4 regions of the Pseudanabaena sp. Chao 1811 genome follow, and region 1 is predicted to be linked to each of the others. Evidence: predicted binding sites of a transcription regulator. Region 1 holds the regulator's gene; each other region holds the start of a gene.

Region 1 (5,167 bases):
GTGGCTCTAATTGCAATGCCCATTACCTTCCCGTGATCAGTATGGATTCCTGATGGTAGGTCAATACTGACAATTGGGACTTGCCAATTATTGATTGTATTAATGGCGATCGCCACATCTCCAACTATATCCCGTTCTAATCCAAATCCAAAGATACCATCGACAATGAGATCACATTTCTGTAATGATTCTAAGGATACAAAGGGAATTCCTAAGCGCTTGGCATAACAACTATGTACCCTTGTTAAAGGCTTGGATTTCGTAAATGGCGTATAGATACGCACCTCTCGCCCTTGATGATGGAGTTCTCTCGCAACAACTAGCGCATCTCCGCCATTATGTCCCGGACCAACGAGAATACCCACATGCCCATAAACTTCAGCAGGATAGAGTTCCGTTAATCTCTGGGTAATCCGCAGTGCAACTTTCTCCATAAGAGCAGCAACGGGCATTCCTGCTTGGAAGATAAGCTGCTCGATCGCCTGCATCTGAGCAGCAGTAGCGATCGCTTGAGAGGAGAGACAATCGATCATTTAGGGATTTGGCGGTACAAATTTTTTGAGACTTGTTGGCACATGTTGACGCACCCAGTCCTTTACTTGAGGAAATTGCAGCGCCGCAAAACCGCTACCGAGCAATAGAGCAACTAAAATCAAAATGATCATAAATGCTTTATTGGTCTGTCTTGGGAGTCCCAGTTCTGTTTTTGCGGAGTCCATATCATCCATATCAAATCCAGCAGCATCTGTGCTAGATTCAGCAACATCTGCGGCAGTTTCCGAATTATCAGTAATAGGTTCTGTCGTCACTAAAGCTCCTGCTGCATCCACCGCATGATCAGGATTAGGCAAGATATCTTCAGTATCGGCATCATCTTCGTCATCGGAAGCGGTGATCTGCTCAACCATATCCTCATTAGGATCGGGCGGTGCAAAACGACAGCGCATCAGGGCGACGGTAATGTTGTCATGACCATTTAGCTCATTAGCCTGATCGATGAGATCTTGGCAGCTCCGATCAAGAGATTTATCTTCGGTCAAAATTGGCAGCAAATATCTTTCATAAAGCTGCTCAACCCGATCAAAGTCACTTAAGCCATCGGAGCAGAGAAGTAGCACGCAATCTTCATCAATAAAAAATCTTTGCACCCTTGGGACAAGCATATCGGAACCTCTAGTTCCTAAAGCCTGAATTAAGGCTCCACCATCAATGCGTTGTGAGGAGTAGGCGTAAAAGTTGTATCCCAATGTGGTTTCGCGAGTTGCCACATCATCATCGAGGGTGACTTGACGTAAATTATTTTTACTGACGCAATAGAGACGACTATCGCCCACATGCACCACATATACTTCATTACTAGGATGTCCGTGGGGATGGGGTATCACTGCCATTACCAAAGTTGTCCCCATCCGTTGTTGGGCATGACGTTGCTGTTGATCGTTGATGGCAACAATTTGATTGTTGACAACGCGAGCCACCATTTCTAATTGGGCAATAAACCCTTGGGCGGAAAAATCAGGATCATTCTCTGCTTGATGCAGCAGGGTTTTTAGTTGCTGCTCGAGGGTCTTGATTGCCAAGGAGCTTGCAACTTCTCCGCCATCATGTCCACCCAAACCGTCACAGACGATCGCTAGACGATCGCGCAGACTCTCAGCCTGTTCAGTCCGTTTTTGGCGCTTAATGTCAGGATAGCAAGCGTCCTCGTTATGGTCACGCTGTTGACCAACATCAGTAGCACTAGCAATGCGTACTGTGAGCGGTTGCTCCTGCATGATCTTTAATGACAACTGATCGAGATAGGCGATCGCTGTATTTACGTCATATTCCCCTCGTCCCAAACTATAGAAAAACTCAGCGATCGGCTCGGCAATTTCGGGCTTAGCCAGATCTAGCCACTGTACCCAAATGTCTCCTAATTGCGAGATATGTACCGCCGATACATCCGCTTGCAATTCCAACAGGCGCACCCACATCCCATCAACCCTGACCAATTTGGGTTCAATCAAAGTGCGCGTCATATTTTGTTCGGCGAGGGGTTCCCAGAGATTGAGGACTTGCCAGAGCAAATTAATTTGCCTTAACGCCGATGCTTTTCCCCAACTCTCAGCTAAGGTCGGACAAAGATTGCCTTGGCGATCGATGGGGACATTTTCTAATAAAAAGATTTCTGAAAGGTTTAGCTCTTCACCTAGCAACAGCAAACCATAGGGACGCGGTAAATGTAGGCTTAATCGTGATAGCTTCAGGTAAGACACTACATAAGTCTGAAATTCAAGGGGTAACTCAGGTAGTGTGAACGCATCTGTGTCAACGACAATTTGCGAGGACAGGACACGGTAGCGATCGCCAAGTAGAGATGCAGGGGGAAATGCTTCGGTATCTAGTCCGACAGCCCAAAGATATTGCTGCTCAACTGCCGTAGTTTGCTCTTGATTTTCCATGAAGATGTTAGTACTTACCAAACTCAATGGTGAATATATAGATGAAGCTAGGGTATGTCTAAGACATAACAGTATGGACTGATATTATCTGAGAAACTACAGTATTAAATGTTTGGTCTATTTCTTCAAGAGACATTTGGCTATTGTAGCGAAACAAAGTCACAAATTTAGTGGATTTTGCGATGTTTCATGTACTGCCAATCGACAAAGTATGAAGGTCAATCCAACTTACCACTGGATTTCTTGAGAATCTAGGTATGGTAATGGTTAAACTCTTAAGTTATAGAAGTTAAATTTAACAATAAAAACTTAATACTTACTTAATACTTGTTTAATACCTATTTTTATTCTGCTTATTTTTTAATTTATTTTTGCAATTTACATTCAATTTTTATCAAAAAACCTTTATTTATTACCTCTTAGTTAACTCTTAGTACTTTTCTAACATTATTTCTTTACCACAGACTATGAACCCTCAACTTACCCATCGTGAACAAAAAGTCCTTTGGGCAACCATCGATCACTATATTCAAACAGCAGAACCTGTTGGCTCCAAGGCGTTGGTATCTGAGTATGACTTTGATATTAGCCCTGCCACAATCCGCAATGTGATGAATATGCTCGATCGCATTGGTTTGTTATATCAACCCCATACTTCGGCAGGGCGTGTTCCCTCAGACTCTGGCTATCGTGTCTATGTAGATAAGCTGATCGATCCTGCTAGCGAACTCACCTATAGTACCCACCAATTTCTCGCCAGCAAAAGCGATCGCCTTGGCAAGTCCAGCCTTGATGGCGTAATGCGTGATGTTGCTCAAATTTTGGCGACCCTAAGCGGTTGTATTGCTGTAATTACTGCCCCAAATATGCAAAAAATGCGAATTAGGCATTTGCAATTAGTCATGGTCGATGAACGAAAGATCATGGCGATCGCTGTTAGTGACACTTACCACACTGCCTCGGTGACGATGGATTTACCTAGTGAAACAAAGCCAGAGGTATTAGAAGGGGAATTAAATATTCTCAATAATTTTTTAAATGAGCATTTACGGGATAAAAACTGGTCAGACTTAAATAACGCATTGCAATGGGACGATCTTGATCGCCAGTTTCAGCAATATGCAGTGTTATTGCAGCAGTCCTTACAGCAACTGATGAAATTATGTGATCGCACAGCTTTGGGACAAATGTTTATTAGTGGCTTAACGGAGTTATTACGTCAACCAGAGTTTTCTAATTTGCAACAGGTGCAAAATATTGTGCAGTTACTCGAAGCTGATCGCGCTTCGTTGATGGCTCTGATTGTCGATCAACCTAGCCCCTCTGCAAATTCAGTCAGTATCAGAATCGGTTCCGAAATCTCTATTGAGCCAATTCAGAACTGTACTTTTATCTCTAGTACCTATCTCTGTGATGATAAACCTGTAGGAACGGTTGGAGTTCTCGGCCCAACCCGTTTGGGTTATACAAGAGCGATCGCTTCAGTACAGGCCGCAGCATTGCATCTCACTGACGCGATTAGTAAATGGTAGAACTTTGGGTAGGGATGGGCGGCGCTTTGCGCCGCCCATCCCTACCTACCATACAAACCCTGAAATAGCAGGGCTTGTATTTTGAATTAGGCAGCGATCGCTACAGGACTATCGAGCTTTTTCAATTGCTGAACGAGGAGACTGAGGAAGAGCCCGACATCGGTGACTACGCCGACGGACTCTACGGAACCGCGATCGGAGAGTTTCGTCACAACGGCGGGATTGATATCAACGCAAACCATCTTTACACCTGCGGGAGTCATATTGCCTACACCGATGGAATGCAGCATTGATGACAGCATCAAGATCATATCGGCATTGCGAATTTGTTCGCTATAGAGGCGTTGGGCTTCTAGCAAATCCATCACCGTGTCAGGTAAAGGTCCATCATCACGAATGGAACCAGCTAGAACAAACGGAACATTATTCTTGACACATTCGTACATTACGCCAGTCTTCACAAAGCCTGCTTCCACTGCTTTGTGGATGCTGCCATAGCGACGGACGGAGTTAATCACTTTGAGGTGATGGCGATGTCCACCCTTGACACTGACACCACGCTTGAGGTCAACACCGAGGGAAGTTCCCATCGAGGACTGTTCCATATCATGGACAGCGATCGCATTACCACCGAGCATCGACTGCACATAACCTTCACGAATCAAGTAGGCAAGGTGAGGAGCGCCACCAGTGTGTACAACTACGGGACCACAGGAGACAACTAACTTGCCACCGCGATCGCGAATTTGGCGCAGTTCCCATGCGATCTGTTCGACGACAAGTTCGACACGACGTTCGCTAGATACACCTGCACCCATGAAGGAAAATTCTTCTTTCTTGGCATTGTCTCGTGCTTCAGGTTTACGAACTGTCCGTACGCCATCGTAACCAACTACGACGCGATCGCCTACGACTAAATCACGCAAGAGCTTACAGGTGGCAGTTTTGCCATCGGGACTAATCGCGATCGCCGCATCCATCCGTTGATTAGTGCAACGAATCCATTCACCATCGACACAGGCATCGGTGGGATAGATGGTGGTGACATAAAAGTCATCGGGGGCAACGCCATCTTGGAGGACTGGCTCAAGATTGGCATCGGAGGTATCGCGATCCTGTAGGACTGCACCAATTTCAATCAATTCGCCCATGATGGTTTCCATGAGGTCATGGGATGGGGCAGAAATGCGA
Region 2 (5,167 bases), 2.1 Mb from region 1:
GCGAAATTCGTTTTAAAACTAGTATTGACGTAGAAGGTAGTCATTTAGATTTTAATTTGATTAAGCGGCTAGTCTATACCAATGCCGTGATGATGGATCAGTATTTGCCAGGAATCACTGCCGTTGCTTATGGCGCAGTAACACCACTAGAAGCGATCGCCAAAATTGAAAATGAAGTTTAATTTGTTACGCAGAGAGAAGACCTGTCCTCATCCCCAACCCCTTCTCCCATAGGAGAAGGGGAGAAAAAATAATTTTCTTCTTTCCCTCTACCTCAGGAGAAGGGAATAAGGGTGAGGGGTTTACAGACTTCCACGTAACACTAGTTAATTGATAATTAAATTCACCAAAGTGCGAACTGCAAAACCTGTACCACCAGCATTGTTATAACCCGACTCGCGTTCAGTCCAAACTGGCCCCGCCACATCAAGGTGCGCCCATGCCTTAGTCTTTTCCACAAATTGCTTCAAGAATAAAGCACCCGTAATCGCACCACCTGCTCGAGAACCTGTATTTTTGAAATCTGCCACCACCGACTTCAACTGATCGAAGTAGGGATTTTCGAGGGGCATCCGCCAGAACTTCTCACCTGCATCCTTAGCAGCTTTAGCGATCGCCTCGGCAAAGTCATCATCAATCGACCACATACCTGCAATATCTTCCCCAAGGGCAACCACACAAGCACCTGTCAGCGTGGCAAGATCGACGATCGCATCAACACCTAACTTATCGGCATAGACAAGCGCATCGGCAAGGGTCAAGCGACCTTCAGCATCGGTATTATTCACTTCAATGGTTTTGCCATTGGAAGCCGTGAGGATATCCCCCGGACGCATGGCGCTACCATTGACCATATTTTCGCAAGTAGCGACGATGAAATGCACTTCGATATCAGTGGGTTGCAGATGGGCGATCACTTTGGCTGCACCCAATGCGGCGGCGGAACCTCCCATATCGGTTTTCATCAGTTCGATGCTGCTACCGATGCCCGTTTTTAGATTCAAACCACCAGAGTCAAAGGTTAAGCCCTTACCGACGATCGCTAATTTGCGCTTCGGCGTACCGTTGCTGTAGGTGAGGTGAATAAATTTGGGCGGAATGTCCGAAGCTCTAGCTACACCGAGAAATGCGCCCATGCCCAGAGCTTCACATTCAGCTTGTTCAAGGATTTTGGCAGTGAAATGCTCGGATTCGGCGGCGATCGCCACGGCAGTTTCCGCCAATGTAATTGGGGTCACGACATTGGCAGGAGCCGATACTAGTTCCCGTGCCAAAATTACGCCATCAACGATCTGTTGTGCTTTGGCGATCGCAGGATTGGCGATTTCAGGTTTCGTTTCCACGATTTCCACCCGTTCGACGCGCCAAGGTTGATTGTTTTTGGACTTAAAGCGCTTATCTTGGTGAGCCGCGAGTAACAACCCTTCGGAGATCGCCTGAGTTGTCGCACTGACATCTTGGTTATATTCAGGAAAAGCGATCGCTAAACTGGGTGCTTTTTCCTTATTTGCCCATTTGACGGCTGTAGCAGCAGCTTTGCGCCATTCATCCGCATTTGCCTTCGCAGGATCACCTAAGCCGATCAAAATTACCTTACGCACCGCATAGTCAACACCGACACGACCACTAACCGATGTCCCGCTTTCTCCAGTAAACTCTCCCTCCGTAATCAAATCCGTTAGGGTGCAAGCTAAGACTTTCATATCTAACTGCTTGAGGGTCTCTGACAGCTCTAATGTTTTAGTTACTTGACCCTCTACTTGCTCATTAGTTTTCTCATTAGGATCTTTGGGTTTCGCAAAAACAGCGATCGCAAGGGCATCTCCCCGCCAAAGCTGGGTCGCAGTTTCTGATGTAAGAATTTTCATTTTGTATATAGTCTGTAGGTTTTGGCTATATACCTAATATATATACAGCAATGCAAGTTTTACTGAGGATATACAACGCAAAAGATTGATAGCACCGCTATCAATACTTTTGGGATTTGATTACTCAAGCATTATTTGGCTTTGCTTCAAAGAAAAGTATTTGTAGAGGGTTTATAGCCTATACAAATCTAGTGAAGGAGAGGGTTGTGTCCCACAACTCTCTGTACCTCTCTTGCTTGAAAAGTGCTATGTAGCTTGACTGGAAAAATTGCTATTACTTGGCAAGTTCATGAAGCAATTCTGCATTTATGGCTTTATACTACAATCTCTATTAAATTAAGGACATATTTTCACATCTTTACCCAATTGGATGATGATTGTGACACATGTACTATCAGAACATGCTTCAAGTAAGTTATGTTGGCTGCTGTTTAAATCTGAGGAGTTACAGATTAAGATTATGCGAATTTCTTCCAGTTGGTTGACGCTTGGTGCGAGTTTATCGCTTCTGATTCCAGCTTGGACAGCCAATGCTCAAGAATTGACCCCATTAAAAGTTGCTGCTGCATCTCAAGCTAATACTTCAGAGACGGCAAAATCTCCGCAATTACCAACCCTGATTAGCTCTACAGAACCCGCAATAGTGATACCTACTTCTGGTGTCACTAATTCTGGACAATTAGATCCTGAACAGACGCTAGTTGTGCCCACTACTCCTAGTCAAGTTAAGTTAGAACGTACCAAGCCCGTTACTCTCGAAGAAGTGCTTGAGTTAGCTGAAAAAACAAACTCCGACTGGATTCAAGCCAGAATTGCTATAGACAAGGCGCGTGCGGCATTACAGGCTGCGGAAGCGGGGCGATCGCCAACGGTTTCAGGTACAGTCCAATATAGCTATAGTGATTCTGCCCAATCGCGTCTGAATATTATCAACAATAGCAATAACAATTTCACCTCAAACAAAACCACCAGTAATCCCCTTACGGGTACTTTGGGGATTAATTACAATATTTTCGACTCTGGCGTAAATGATGCAACGATCGCGGCGGCGGAAAATAACCTACGCATTGCTGAGTCCAATCTCAATCAAGCTAGACAAGTGGTGCGCTTGAGTATTGTGACTGCCTATTACAATCTACAAAATGCTGATGAAACCATTCGCATTCAACGTCAAGCAGTAAAAAACTCCGAAAAAAGTTTACAAGATACCCAAGCAAGGGAACGGGCAGGGGTTGGTACAAAATTTGATGTCCTCCAGTCTGAGGTTTCCCTTGCAAATGCTAGACAAGATTTGTTAAATGCCGAGGCAGCACAATTAGTAGCAAGACGGGAATTGGCACGTCAACTCAACTATCCGCCTACGGTGGAAATTACGGCTGCGGATAAAATTGCCCCTGTAGCTGAGTGGAAATTACCCTTAGAAGAATCAATCTTATTGGCAGTACGCAATCGAGCTGAACTAGATACTCAGAAATTACAAAGGGAAGTTGCCCGTAATAATGCCAATGCTGCCTTAGCGAGACTTGGTCCACAGGTGAGTCTATTTGCCAATGTCAATACTGCATCAGAATTTACCAGTGGTGGTGGGATCGGTACTGGCTACCAGATTGGTGCAACCTTAAACTGGACTCTCTATGACGGTGGCAAAACGGCTGCCCAAGTTGACCAATTTAAAGCCGATCAAGCCATTGCCGAAAGTAAATTTGAACAAGCTGCCCGTCAAGCCCGTTTTGATGTGGAGTCGGCATATATCAATCAGCGATCGCGATTCCAGCAAATTGAAACTGCCACAAAAGCTGTCAAACAAGCTGAAGAAGCTCTTCGTTTAGCACGTTTGCGTCTGGATGCAGGTGTGGGTACACAGCTTGAGGTACTTACGGCTGAGTCCGACTTCACCCGTGCCGATGTTAATCGTGTGCAAGCAATTATTGGTTATAACCAAGCGCGGGCAAACCTCGAACGTGCGATAGCGGGGTTATAGAATTAGAAATTTGCCTTAGGCAAATTTCTAATCAAATTTCTAATCAAATTTCTAATTCTATGATCAGTCTGTACCGCCCCAAGTCCAAATGGGATTGCCGTTTTTGACATCTTTTTTCAGAATTACTGCTGTTAGGGAATTGGCATCACGCATCCCCGTCATATCCAAAATCAGATAGACCTTGCCATCCATAAAGCGTGCTCGTAAATAGGAATGCTCCCGAAATGGTTCAGCGTTAATTTTGGTGATCTTGGCTGTGGCGATGCAGTTGTGATACTTAGTCTGGAGCTTAGCTGCCCAAGTCACACTAAAGCGATCGCTGGTTTCAACCTTAAATTGTTTCGCAAACCAACCCAGTGATGCTGAGCCGTCGATAGTATAGCCGCCTTCGTAATAGGGACGTGGGGTTTCGGTGAGGCTAAATTCGGTGGGGCAAATGGGAAATGCTGCACCTGAGTCAGAGGGATAAACGCTAAAAGTAATTTGACGAGGATTGGCAAAACTTGGATGGGCAAATAGCGATAGTTGCGCGATCGTCGCCGCCCCAAATCCTAAACATAGCTGCTGCAAATTTTTCTTGACTGTTGGAAACCTAAAACTTTTCATATAATTTCTGCTCTTGATCGTCAGCATTAGGTGATCTATCTATTAACTCAGAACCCCAAAGCAGATTGATGGTTCCCGCGGTTTCTTAACACCGAGCAAGGATAGGCTACAGACTATCCTCACCTCTTTAGCACTACCGATGACTCATAATATTGAATAGATCAAGATGAATTCTGCTAAAGGCGGGAACCCAACCCATAGCTATAGTCACCTGTAAATATAGTGTAAGGCGGCGCGAAGCGCCGCCTTACACTATTTGGGTTTTATGTCCTAACAAGAATGGCGACAGCTATATTTACATCATGCGCTGGAAAAGCGTTATATTGATCTGCCTATGCTCAAAGCAATTATTAACCCATGACCACTTCTGTTTTATCCGATCTGAAAATTCGCTTCTCTAAGGCGATCGCCTCTGCTTTTGGTGAAGAATATACCAACCACGATCCTGCTGTTGCCCCTTCTAAGGATGCAAAATTTGGGGATTATCAATGTAATGCGGCTCTGGGATTGACCAAGAAGCTAAAACAAAAGCCGCAAGATGTAGCAGCAAAAATTATTGAAAATTTACTAGCCGACGCATCGATAAATGAAATATTTGAACCACCTACGATCGCGGGGGCAGGCTTTATTAACCTAAAGCTAAAACTTAGTTATTTAGAAACCCAATTAGCGAAAATGCAAAAAAGCGATCGCTTAGCGATCGCTAAAGTTG
Region 3 (5,167 bases), 860 kb from region 1:
TCCAAATTGTCCAGATCATAATGCTGATAAAGCCTAACAGTGCGGGTATCCCAGAACCAACAGCGATTGCTAAGAACAAATTATGCTCATGGGGTAAACCATGCAAATCATAGTTCATTGATTTAGCAATGAGGGGAAAATTGCGTAAACCCCAACCTTGAATCGGATGTTGCGAAATCAGCGATATCGCGAATTGCCAAGCATTTAAGCGATCGGCAGTGGAAGCATAGTCGCCTAGTTTGGGATCGACAGTGCTAGCAAGGCGATTCACAAATCCTTCTGGTAATAGCGATCGCAATGCTTCACCTCCTAACCCAAATTTCTGCCCAAACACAGCCCATGCAATTATTAACATTCCAAATCCAAATCCTGCTACAAGTTTCCATTGACGGTAGTACAGGGCAATGGCGACAAACTCTAAAATTGCTAATACCCAAGCATTCCGAGAACCTGTAAGAATGAGTACACAGATTCCCAAAGCAAGCGCAATTAGGGCAATCCAATTTTGAGATTTAGAAATGCTTTTAACTTTCCCAAGGGCAAAATGAAACGCGATCGGAATAATGGTTAATAAGTAAACTGCGGTTTCATTAAAATGTCCAAAGAATGACTGAATGCGGCGATCGGGACTAAAGCCCATCGGGATTGGATAACTCTCAAAAATAACCTTGGGAAAGATCCATTCAGGACGATCAATAATTGCTTGCAAAATCCCAAATCCACTCACAAAAATGCAACTAAGGACTAATAACCACAAGAAGTGAATGAATTGAGATGGGGTACGAATAATGTAGCTAGTGGTGGCAGCTAAGAGAAAATAAGGCAGAAAATTAGCTAATCCCCCTGCGGCAGTGCCGATATCAAAAGCGATCATTGTCGTCAGGATCATCCATGCCGACAAACCTAAATAGGCAGTGCTAATTGGCGAGGCGATCGCTTTCCAGCCATAACGAAATAAAACGAAGATAGCCAACAATGCTGTAAAAGCTGGCACAAATACATTACTGATAGGCAGCAAAATAGCCATACTTTGTAAGCATTTCCACTCCAACTGCAATTTTTGATCTTCAGTCGGTTTCCAAAACATCTTCTATTAACCCTATAACTTTATGATATAAAACCGAAAAGAGAGTTGTGATGCAAAACACCATAACTCTCTTTTCGGTTTTAATTTTTCCTAGTTCTACCCACAATGAAGCCCCACTTTGCCATGAAATACTAACCCAAAAAATTAAAGGGAGCGCAACGCGCTCCCTTTAATTTTACAAAGATTGATAATTAGTAGTCGAAGTCGCCACCAGCAGCCATTGCGCCACCAGCACCAGCACCCTTATCCTCAGGCTTATCAACGATGATGCACTCGGTGGTCAGGATCATGCCAGCGATCGATGCTGCGTTTTGTAGCGCAGAACGAGTCACCTTCGCAGGATCAACAATACCAGCCGCAAACATATCTTCAAATTCGCCAGTAGCAGCATTGAAGCCAATATTAAATGACTTTTCGCGTACATTTTCAGCGATTACTGCGCCGTTAAAGCCTGCGTTTTGAGCGATGCGCTTAACGGGAGCAGCTAAAGACTTAGAAACGATAATTGCACCAGTCAACTCTTCGCCAGTCAAGTTAGCATTTGCCCAAGTAAATAACTCAGGAGCAAGGTGAGCCAAGGTTGTACCACCACCGGGGACAATACCTTCTTCTACAGCAGCCTTGGTTGCATTGATTGCATCTTCGAGACGAAGCTTACGATCCTTCATTTCGGTTTCAGTTGCAGCACCAACCTTGATTACTGCTACGCCACCAGAGAGCTTAGCCAAACGCTCTTGGAGTTTTTCCTTGTCGTAGGAAGATTCAGTTTCTTCGATTTGACGACGGATTTGCTCAACACGGGTCTTAACTGCGGCTTCGTTACCGTCAGCAACAATGGTGGTGCTGTCCTTGGTGATGATTACGCGGCGAGACTTACCGAGTTGATCAATCTTAACGGAATCAAGACGGAGACCAGCATCTTCGGTAATGACTTGAGCGCCTGTGAGGATAGCAAGGTCTTCGAGCATTGCCTTGCGGCGATCGCCAAATCCAGGAGCCTTGATGGCAGCAACGTTGAGAACGCCACGGAGACGGTTGACGACGAGAGTTGCTAGAGCTTCTTTCTCGATATCTTCAGCAATGATGATCAAAGGACGACCAGCACGAGCAACTTGCTCAAGTACAGGTACTAGTTCTTGCACGAGGGCAATCTTCTTGTCGGTGATCAAGAGCAAGGGTTCTTCAAAGGAAGCTTCCATACGCTCAGCATCGGTAACGAAGTAAGGAGAGATATAGCCCTTATCAAAGCGCATACCTTCGGTAACTTCGAGTTCAGTTACCATGGACTTACCTTCTTCAAGGGAAATCACACCTTCCTTACCAACCTTGTCCATCGCTTGAGCGATCATTGCGCCGACTTCTTCATCATTACCAGCAGAGATGGTTCCAACTTGAGCGATCGCCTTAGAATCTTCAATGGGCTTAGCATGTTCCTTGATCTTGCCAACCAAGAAAGTAGTTGCCTTATCGATACCGCGCTTAAGAGCGATCGAGTTAGCACCAGCCGCTACGTTACGCAGACCTTCCTTAACAATGGCATGAGCCAATACGGTTGCAGTGGTGGTTCCATCACCAGCAGCATCGTTAGTCTTAGAAGCAGCTTGACGAATCAAAGCTACACCAGTATTTTCAACGTTATCTTCTAGTTCAATTTCCTTAGCAATGGTGACACCATCATTAACGATTTGAGGAGAACCAAATTTCTTCTCAAGAACTACGTTACGACCCTTAGGACCAAGAGTCACAGCAACGGACTCCGCCAAAATATCCATACCACGCTCAAGGGCGCGACGTGCATCTTCGTTGTAAATAATTTTCTTAGACATAATTTTTAGTGGTTTAAGGACTAGATGATTTTTGATTTGGGCTATTAGCTTTTAGCTTTTAGCGGTTAGCTTTTTTGAAAGAAGATAATTTTCTTTAATTCTCTTGATAATTAGCAGATCGCTAGATTAGCTAGAAGCCAACAGCTAACAGCTAATAGCCAACAGCTAAACTATGAAACGATCGCTAAAATATCTTTTTCGGCTAGCAATACATACTCATCAGAGCCGAGTTTGATGTCAGTGCCAGCATATTTGGAGTAAAGAACTTTGTCTCCAACTTTAACTTCGAGGGCTTGGCGAACACCTTTGTCATCAAGTTTGCCAGGACCTACTGCTGCAATTTCGCCAACTTGGGGCTTTTCTTTTGCGGTCTCAGGTAGGAAAATACCACCTGCGGTCTTTTCTTCTTTAGCGCTTACTTTGATAAACACGCGATCGGCTAAAGGCTTTACAGTTGTTACGTTTAATGTGGTTGTTGCCATAGGTATTCACTCATTGGACTAGCATTTTGAGGCTTTGTCTAGAGTGTTTTAGCACTCTAGGTGACTGAGTGCTAATTTAACCGAAAGGGTTGCAATGTCTATAGTGTGGTTTACCGAACTGAAGGTAGACAAGCCAACACAACTAGGTTTTATTGCCAATTTACAGCGCTAAGCGCCCAAATCCGAACCAAGAAAACTTTATAAAAGCGTTGCTTTGCAACGCTTTTATAAAGTTTTCTTGGGGGTTCTTTTGATCGAAAACTGCTGTAATTAACGCGAGTTCGGGATAATTTAAAACGGGTTTTGAGAGAGAGTTTGCGTAGCAAACTCTCTCTCAAAAAACAAAAGTAAAAGCCTTGCATAGCAAGGCTTTTACTTTTGTTTTTTTTAAATTTGCCAGCTTAACTCGAACTGACGTTAATTAGCAATTTTCCTACAACCGTTCTGAGGCATTTGTTTTGATTAATTTTAGGACTGAGGTTCTGAGATTGTGGATGGTTTGCTTGTCCTCTTCTTCAGAAGTGTAGGTCACATCATCAGGAATATTGTTAGACAATTGCTCATCCTCGGTAGGCTTTTTCTCTAAGCGATCGCATAGAGCCTCCAAATGTGTGACTAGCTGTACTGGTATATGTGGTGAGACCAGATCAAGATTGGGATGATTGGGTAAATCATCACAGGGACAGCAAACGGGTGTACGAGGACCTACCCCCAAGGTTGGTACAAGTAAATTACAACGAGCACAGGCAATTATTTCCCATTGATTGCTAAGTAGGTCGCTAATTGTTTGGTCAGTACCACTTAAATATGCTTCGTTCGCTTTGGTCGTACTAATCTCATCCCAGAGATTGTTAAATATGGTGGAATACCTTTCACCCTTCAAAATTTGATAGATATGAACCTGCTTGCTTTGGCTTGATAGACTTACGGTTTTGCCCATCTGCATCCATTGAGCAAGATAATTTTTGACTAAGGTTCGAGATGCCATGGTTTAGAACCTTTGATAAATAATCAAATTGAGTTGCTGTAGGCAGTCAATAAATATGCCTATCATATAGTTAATATAGTCTGAGAGCTTCATAAATAATCTGAACAAATCTTTTATTTTTTCATTTACCTAAGCTATATAGCAGTCCCCAAGCCTTTGTAGATGTTTTGGTTTATGGAATCGCAACCCTTTTCGGTGCAATTCCATAAACCGCTTAGAACAAAATCAAAACCCCAAAGAGAATTGCAGAGTAAAGCGTTCCCAATCTTTTTGAGGTTTTATGTCCTAACTCAAATGGCTATAGCTATACTTATTTTGTCTATAGGTTACTAGACTATGCTTGAAACTCCTTACGCGCCTTCATCATCAGTTCTTGCTCATACGGAACCATCAATTAAAATCCGCAACTTAAATTTTCACTATGGCGAAGGTGATTTATTTAAGCAGGTTTTGTTTGACATCAATTTAGATGTCTATCCTGGGCAGATTGTAATTTTGACAGGTCCTTCTGGTTCAGGCAAAACAACGCTTTTGACATTGATTGGGGCTTTACGCACAATTCAAGATGGGAGTCTACAAGTTTTAGGACAAGAACTCAGAAATCTCCATCCTAAAAAGTTAGTACAGATTCGCAAAAATATTGGTTTTATCTTTCAAGCCCACAATCTCTTTCACTCATTAACCGCAAGGCAAAATGTGATGATGTCTACGGATTTGTTTCAGCATGAGGGCGGAAATGCAGTAGCTTCCAATAAGGCTGCCGAAATTTTAACAGCGCTGGGGC
Region 4 (5,167 bases), 940 kb from region 1:
CGATCCAAAGCTACGTTATGAGCAACTGATTTTATACGGGAAGAAACTCGAAGCATTTCCCGAAACTCTCAAAACCCCTGAAAACAAAGTGCAGGGATGTGTATCACAGGTATATGTGGTAGCGAAATTAGATACCAACGAGCGAGTCGTATTTGCAGGTGACTCGGATGCGCTGATTAGTAAAGGATTTGTCGGTTTGCTATCGGTCTGTATGGGCGGCTTAACCCAAAAGGAAATTGAGTTGCTCACACCCGACTTTATTAAAGACACAGGTTTAGTCGCCAGCCTTACGCCATCTCGCGCCAATGGCTTTTATAACGTCTTCAAAAAAATGCAACAACAGGCGATCGAAATTGAATTACCCAGTGTTCGCTAAATAAAAAGCCTCGCTTTGCGAGGCTTTTTATTTAGACGGTGGCGGTAATTGGACTGGTAGTAGAAACCATCGCCGCCAGAACTTGGCTAGGGGAAACAGTGAAGGGTAAGCGATGAATATCGGAATTGGGCTGACAGGCGATCGCGGCAATATGTTCTAATTCGGCAAGAGTGACTTGACTTAAGCCGAGATCGGCAAGGGTGGTCGGTAAGCCAATCTCTTGATAAAACTTCAGCAATTGATGCCGCGACGAAGCAGCGAGTTGATTGCCTTGAAATTCCTCTAGACGCAATTGCACCAAAATGCCATAGGCAACCTTTTCGCCATGCAATGTGCCGTGGGTTTGATGCAGATGCGTTAATGCATTGTGAACCGCATGGGCGGCGACAGTGCGACAATTTGCGCCACCGATCCCACCGATCGCACCCGCAAGACATACCGATGCATCGACAACTTCGCGCCATGCTTGACTATTGGGGTTAGCGATCGCTTCGGCAGACTTTTGAAACAAAATATCACGCAGGATTCTTGCTTCTTGTACGGCGGCGATGACCATCGTTTTCTCGCTACTGCCACTACTGACGGAGGACTCGTACCATTTGGCGATCGCATCGCCAATGCCTGAGACGAGGGTGCGCTTGGGAGCCGTAGCGATTACGTCATAGTCCACAAACATCATGTCAGGACAGCGATCGAGGGTCACGTCATAATCAAAGGCTCCATGAGCATCATAGACATTGCTAAGGGCTGTCCATGCGGCACAGGTTGCACCAGTGGTCGGTACGGTGACAATCGGTAACTGACATTGATGGGCGACTAATTTCGCAGTATCAAGGACTTTGCCACCACCAATACCGACAATCACATGGGGATTTTCCTGCTGGACGAGGCGACGCAGCATTGCTAAATTTGCATCACTGCAATCGGCGATCGCTGGTGCATGGATAATTTCGCGATCGGTATTTTGGAAATAGCTTGCAGTAACTTGACCTGCGGTTTCCCCAGCAATGACTAGAGCTTTATTCCCATAGCGTGACAAATATTTCGGGAGTTGCGCTAAAATCCCGTTTCCCCGTAAAAGTTGGGCTGGTGCGATCGCTAAAATCGGTAATGCTTCCACCGTAAGTGTGTCTGACATCAGGTTAAGACATGGTAAACATAAGTTTTATTCTATCTCTTCCACTTCTAAATCTGCCAATTTTATAGCGCTTTTCAAGCAAGAGAGGTACAGAGACAACCCTCTGTACTAGAAATGATGACGCTTTGCGTCATCATTTCTAGTGAAATAAGTTCAGGCTAATTTTTAATGAACTTTGCCCCGTTGAGCTTCAGCATCAATGGGTTTGAGTAGATACACCAGTAGCAATTGCCAGAAAATTGCGAGGAATAGGGGCCATTTTTGTAAGGTCTTCACAAATTGGGGGCGATCGCTATCATTAATTGCCATCAGTTGGAAATTGTAGTCAGCACATTTCTCTAATCTAGGGAAAAATTCGGGATGACTGGTATCTAATACCGCAGGAAAGGCACTGATCGAGGTTTTGTTAGTATTGATCACCACGTCCTTATTGTATTGGCGAGCATCTAAACCGATGGATTTATAGAAATCAGCCCGTTCAAATACAGTGATTGTGTGGGTGGCAAATACGGTCAACAGGAAGAAACGCGCCCAGAGTTTGGCTTGCCATGTTCCCCATAAATCGGGCTGCGATCGCAATAGCACCTTAAAGAAATCGCCATGACGATTTTCATCTTGACACCAACTTTCAAAGTATTTGAAAAGAGGATAGAAGCGGTTTTCAGGATGATTCTGCATATGATAATGCACGAGAATATAGCGCCAATAACCAATTTTCTCAGAGAGGTAAACCGAGTAAATTACCCATTCTGGTTTGAAGAAGGTATAGCTGCGTTTTTTCGTCATATTGACCAAATCCAGCGATAGATGAAAATCTTTCATTGCTTTATTTAAGAAGCCTGCATGGCGTGCTTCATCTCTAGCCATCAGGTTAAAGGCTTCCGATAAGAGAGGATTACGATCTTTGAGTTGACGCGATAATTCCTTAAACAGCAGAAAGCCTGAAAATTCGGAAGTGCAAGAACGCTCTAGAAAGTCAATGAAGGCGGCGCGGGTTTCCTCATCAATATGTTCCCAAGACTGTTCAAACTCCTTATCGCGCTTGAAGTGATTGCGATTGTAGTCAGTACGCAGTTCTTCGACCACAGCTTCAAGTTCCGCCTGTTGCGAAGAAGTATCCATCTGGGCAACCGCATCATAGTCGGTGGTGTAGAACCTTGGTGTTAATAGAGTTTCTTTAACAGGAATTTTAATGCCATCACGGAGGAGTTCGGGTTCGGGTCTAGATTGGATAGAAACCATAGTAGTAATTAGTTATATAAAGTTTAAAAATATTGGATTTTAATGAGAGCGCTTTGCGCTCTCATTAAAATTGTCTTTTTGAAAGAAGCGAATCATCTTCTGGTCTTCACCCTTGATGTGGTGAGACAGCCATTCAGTCAGGAATTGGGTGATATCGGTAGTAATGGCATCGCGATCGCGAAATTTCTTTAGTAGATGAGACACCTTATTGACGAGATGATCATGGGTCTGTTTATGTCGCTCATAGTCAGGATAATTGATGGACAACATTAAGGTTTCTTCGGTCTGAAAATGCTCAACTGTGTGACTAGCTAAGCGATTTAAGATTTCATACATGGTGTCAAAGTCCTGCTTTGTGACCACGGCATCATGCAAAACATTCACGATTTCAAAGAGTTCTTGATGTTCTTGATCTACCTGTAAGTTGCCAGTTTCATAGTCTGTATGCCAATAAGCGATCGGTTTCGTCAAAGTCAATGTCATAGAAATTAATAATAGATACATCGGTTTAGCACTTTGCGCTAAATCACTGGTGTTATGTGGAAGCTTACAAGACCCTCACCCCTAGCCCCTCTCCCCTTTTGGGAGAGGGGAACAAGAATTTAGTCTTACTCCTCCTCTCCCTTAATGGGAGAGGGGGCTGGGGGGTGAGGGCGATATCTATTTCACGTAACATCAGTTAAATAGATTTAGAAAATCTGCCTGTTTCGTTTTTGACGAGATAGCTATCAAAGACCGAGGCAATATTACGGATCAGCAACCTTCCCGCAGGCTTAACCTCAATGTGGTCTTGTCTCAATTCAATCAAGCCATCAGCCTCTAACTGGCGCAACTTTAAGCGTTCGTCGGCAAAGTATTTACCAAAATCGCGATCGCAGGTTAGATGATATTTAGATTCAATTTCCCTCTGTGAAAGTTCAAATTGACACATCAATTCCATAATGATGGAACGACGCAAAATGTCATCGGCATTCAGCTTGACACCACGTTCGATGGGTAACTCACCTGCATCGATCGCCTTGTAAAAGTCTTGCAAGCCCTTATGATTTTGGGTATAGACATTTTGCAGCATACTGATCGAAGTCATCCCAAATCCCAAGAGGTCAGACTCAGGCTTGGTGGTATATCCCTGAAAATTGCGGTGTAGTTTTCCTTGACGTTGCGCGATCGCTAATTCATCATTGGGCTTAGCGAAGTGATCCATACCAATGAACACATAGCCATGCTTGGTCAAAGTTTCAATTGTCATTTCCATGATTTGCAACTTCTCTTCAGGGGAAGGCAAAGTTGCGGGATCGATCTTCTTCTTTTGTAAAGGCTTTAGCCAAGGCACATAGGCAAAGTTAAATACGGCAACGCGATCAGGATTGAGAGCAATGGTTTTCGCGAGGGTTTCATGGAATGTCTCTAGGTTTTGATAGGGCAATCCATAGATTAAATCCACATTCACGCCTTCAAATCCCACTTCACGCATCCAGCGCATTCCATCAAAGAGCATGTCTTCAGGTTGAATCCGATTGACTGCTTCTTGAACTTGGGGATTAAAATCCTGAATGCCAAAGCTAATACGGTTAAAGCCGAGATCTCTTAAGCCCTGTAGATATTCTTTAGTTAGCGATCGCGGATTGACCTCAATGGAAATTTCGGCATCTTGCTCAAAGGTAAAATGCTTTTGGAAAGAATGCCACAGACGTTCCACTTGATCGAAAGAGAAATAATTGGGAGTGCCGCCGCCCCAGTGCATTTGTTGGACGAGGCGATCGCGATCTACCGTTGCGGCAACCTGCTCAATATGGCGAATCAAATATCCTAGATAGGGTTCCGCAATTTCTTTGCGAGTGCTAATTACGGTGTTGCAGCCGCAAAAATAGCAGGGCGCATCACAAAAGGGAATATGGGCATAGAGGGATAGTGGTGTCTTCTGCAAGTTTCCTGCAGCGATCGCTCCACGAAAATCGATTTGTTCAAAATTTTCGTGGAGTTCTGTTGCAGGAGGATAACTTGTATATCTTGGTACGGGCTGGTTGTACTTATGTAAGAGGTTAATGTCGAACTTAACTGTTTGCTCTAATGTATTCATCAAATCTTATAAGCTTTATTAAAAATATTGAATGAAAACTCGCTATACCGTTACAGGATGTCCACGACGTTCGGTACTACCAACCCGATCCTGTTTGGTTAGTAGTTCAAATACATGGGGATCAATGACCGCTCTCACATCTGCTTCTAACTCATCAACCACATTCCGATTGAGGGTAAAAGCATAATTTGCCTCTTCGACAATTCTTTCAACCGTTGCCTCATCCACCTCAAGGGAATCCAAAGCTTGACGATATTTATCTTTAAAATCCTTCTTGGCTTCTACCGTTGGCAATTGGTCAAATTCGTAAAAAGTTGTACCATGCTCATCG

What was found. The regulator HrcA, encoded in region 1, represses chaperone genes, less so after heat shock. The targets are predictions, from matches to a motif close to TTAGCACTCNNNNNNNNNGAGTGCTAA.
Region 2: a site for HrcA is predicted at 2,092-2,118, ahead of NMG48_RS02375 (TolC family protein). Genes of this name have one in related genera too.
Region 3: a site for HrcA is predicted at 3,444-3,470, ahead of groES (co-chaperone GroES). Genes of this name have one in related genera too.
Region 4: a site for HrcA is predicted at 1,579-1,605, ahead of NMG48_RS10110 (iron-containing alcohol dehydrogenase family protein). Genes of this name have one in related genera too.

The regions. Positions count from the first base shown of each region.
Region 1 is NZ_CP101416.1:3,145,025-3,150,191, forward strand. Features, by position in the region: gene NMG48_RS14455 (NAD(P)H-hydrate dehydratase) at 1-533, opposite strand, end outside; gene NMG48_RS14460 (protein phosphatase 2C domain-containing protein) at 534-2,444, opposite strand; gene hrcA (heat-inducible transcriptional repressor HrcA) at 2,912-3,976, shown strand; gene argZ (bifunctional arginine dihydrolase/ornithine cyclodeaminase) at 4,063-5,167, opposite strand, start outside.
Region 2 is NZ_CP101416.1:500,144-505,310, reverse strand. Features, by position in the region: gene NMG48_RS02385 (YbjN domain-containing protein) at 1-182, shown strand, start outside; gene NMG48_RS02380 (leucyl aminopeptidase) at 327-1,868, opposite strand; gene NMG48_RS02375 (TolC family protein) at 2,248-3,849, shown strand; gene NMG48_RS02370 (hypothetical protein) at 3,913-4,455, opposite strand; gene argS (arginine--tRNA ligase) at 4,813-5,167, shown strand, end outside.
Region 3 is NZ_CP101416.1:4,001,249-4,006,415, forward strand. Features, by position in the region: gene NMG48_RS18385 (O-antigen ligase family protein) at 1-1,087, opposite strand, end outside; gene groL (chaperonin GroEL) at 1,279-2,913, opposite strand; gene groES (co-chaperone GroES) at 3,084-3,395, opposite strand; gene NMG48_RS18400 (hypothetical protein) at 3,829-4,383, opposite strand; gene NMG48_RS18405 (DevA family ABC transporter ATP-binding protein) at 4,720-5,167, shown strand, end outside.
Region 4 is NZ_CP101416.1:2,209,652-2,214,818, forward strand. Features, by position in the region: gene NMG48_RS10105 (SufE family protein) at 1-376, shown strand, start outside; gene NMG48_RS10110 (iron-containing alcohol dehydrogenase family protein) at 408-1,514, opposite strand; gene acsF (magnesium-protoporphyrin IX monomethyl ester (oxidative) cyclase) at 1,680-2,756, opposite strand; gene NMG48_RS10120 (bacteriohemerythrin) at 2,796-3,239, opposite strand; gene hemN (oxygen-independent coproporphyrinogen III oxidase) at 3,436-4,836, opposite strand; gene NMG48_RS10130 (biliverdin-producing heme oxygenase) at 4,879-5,167, opposite strand, start outside.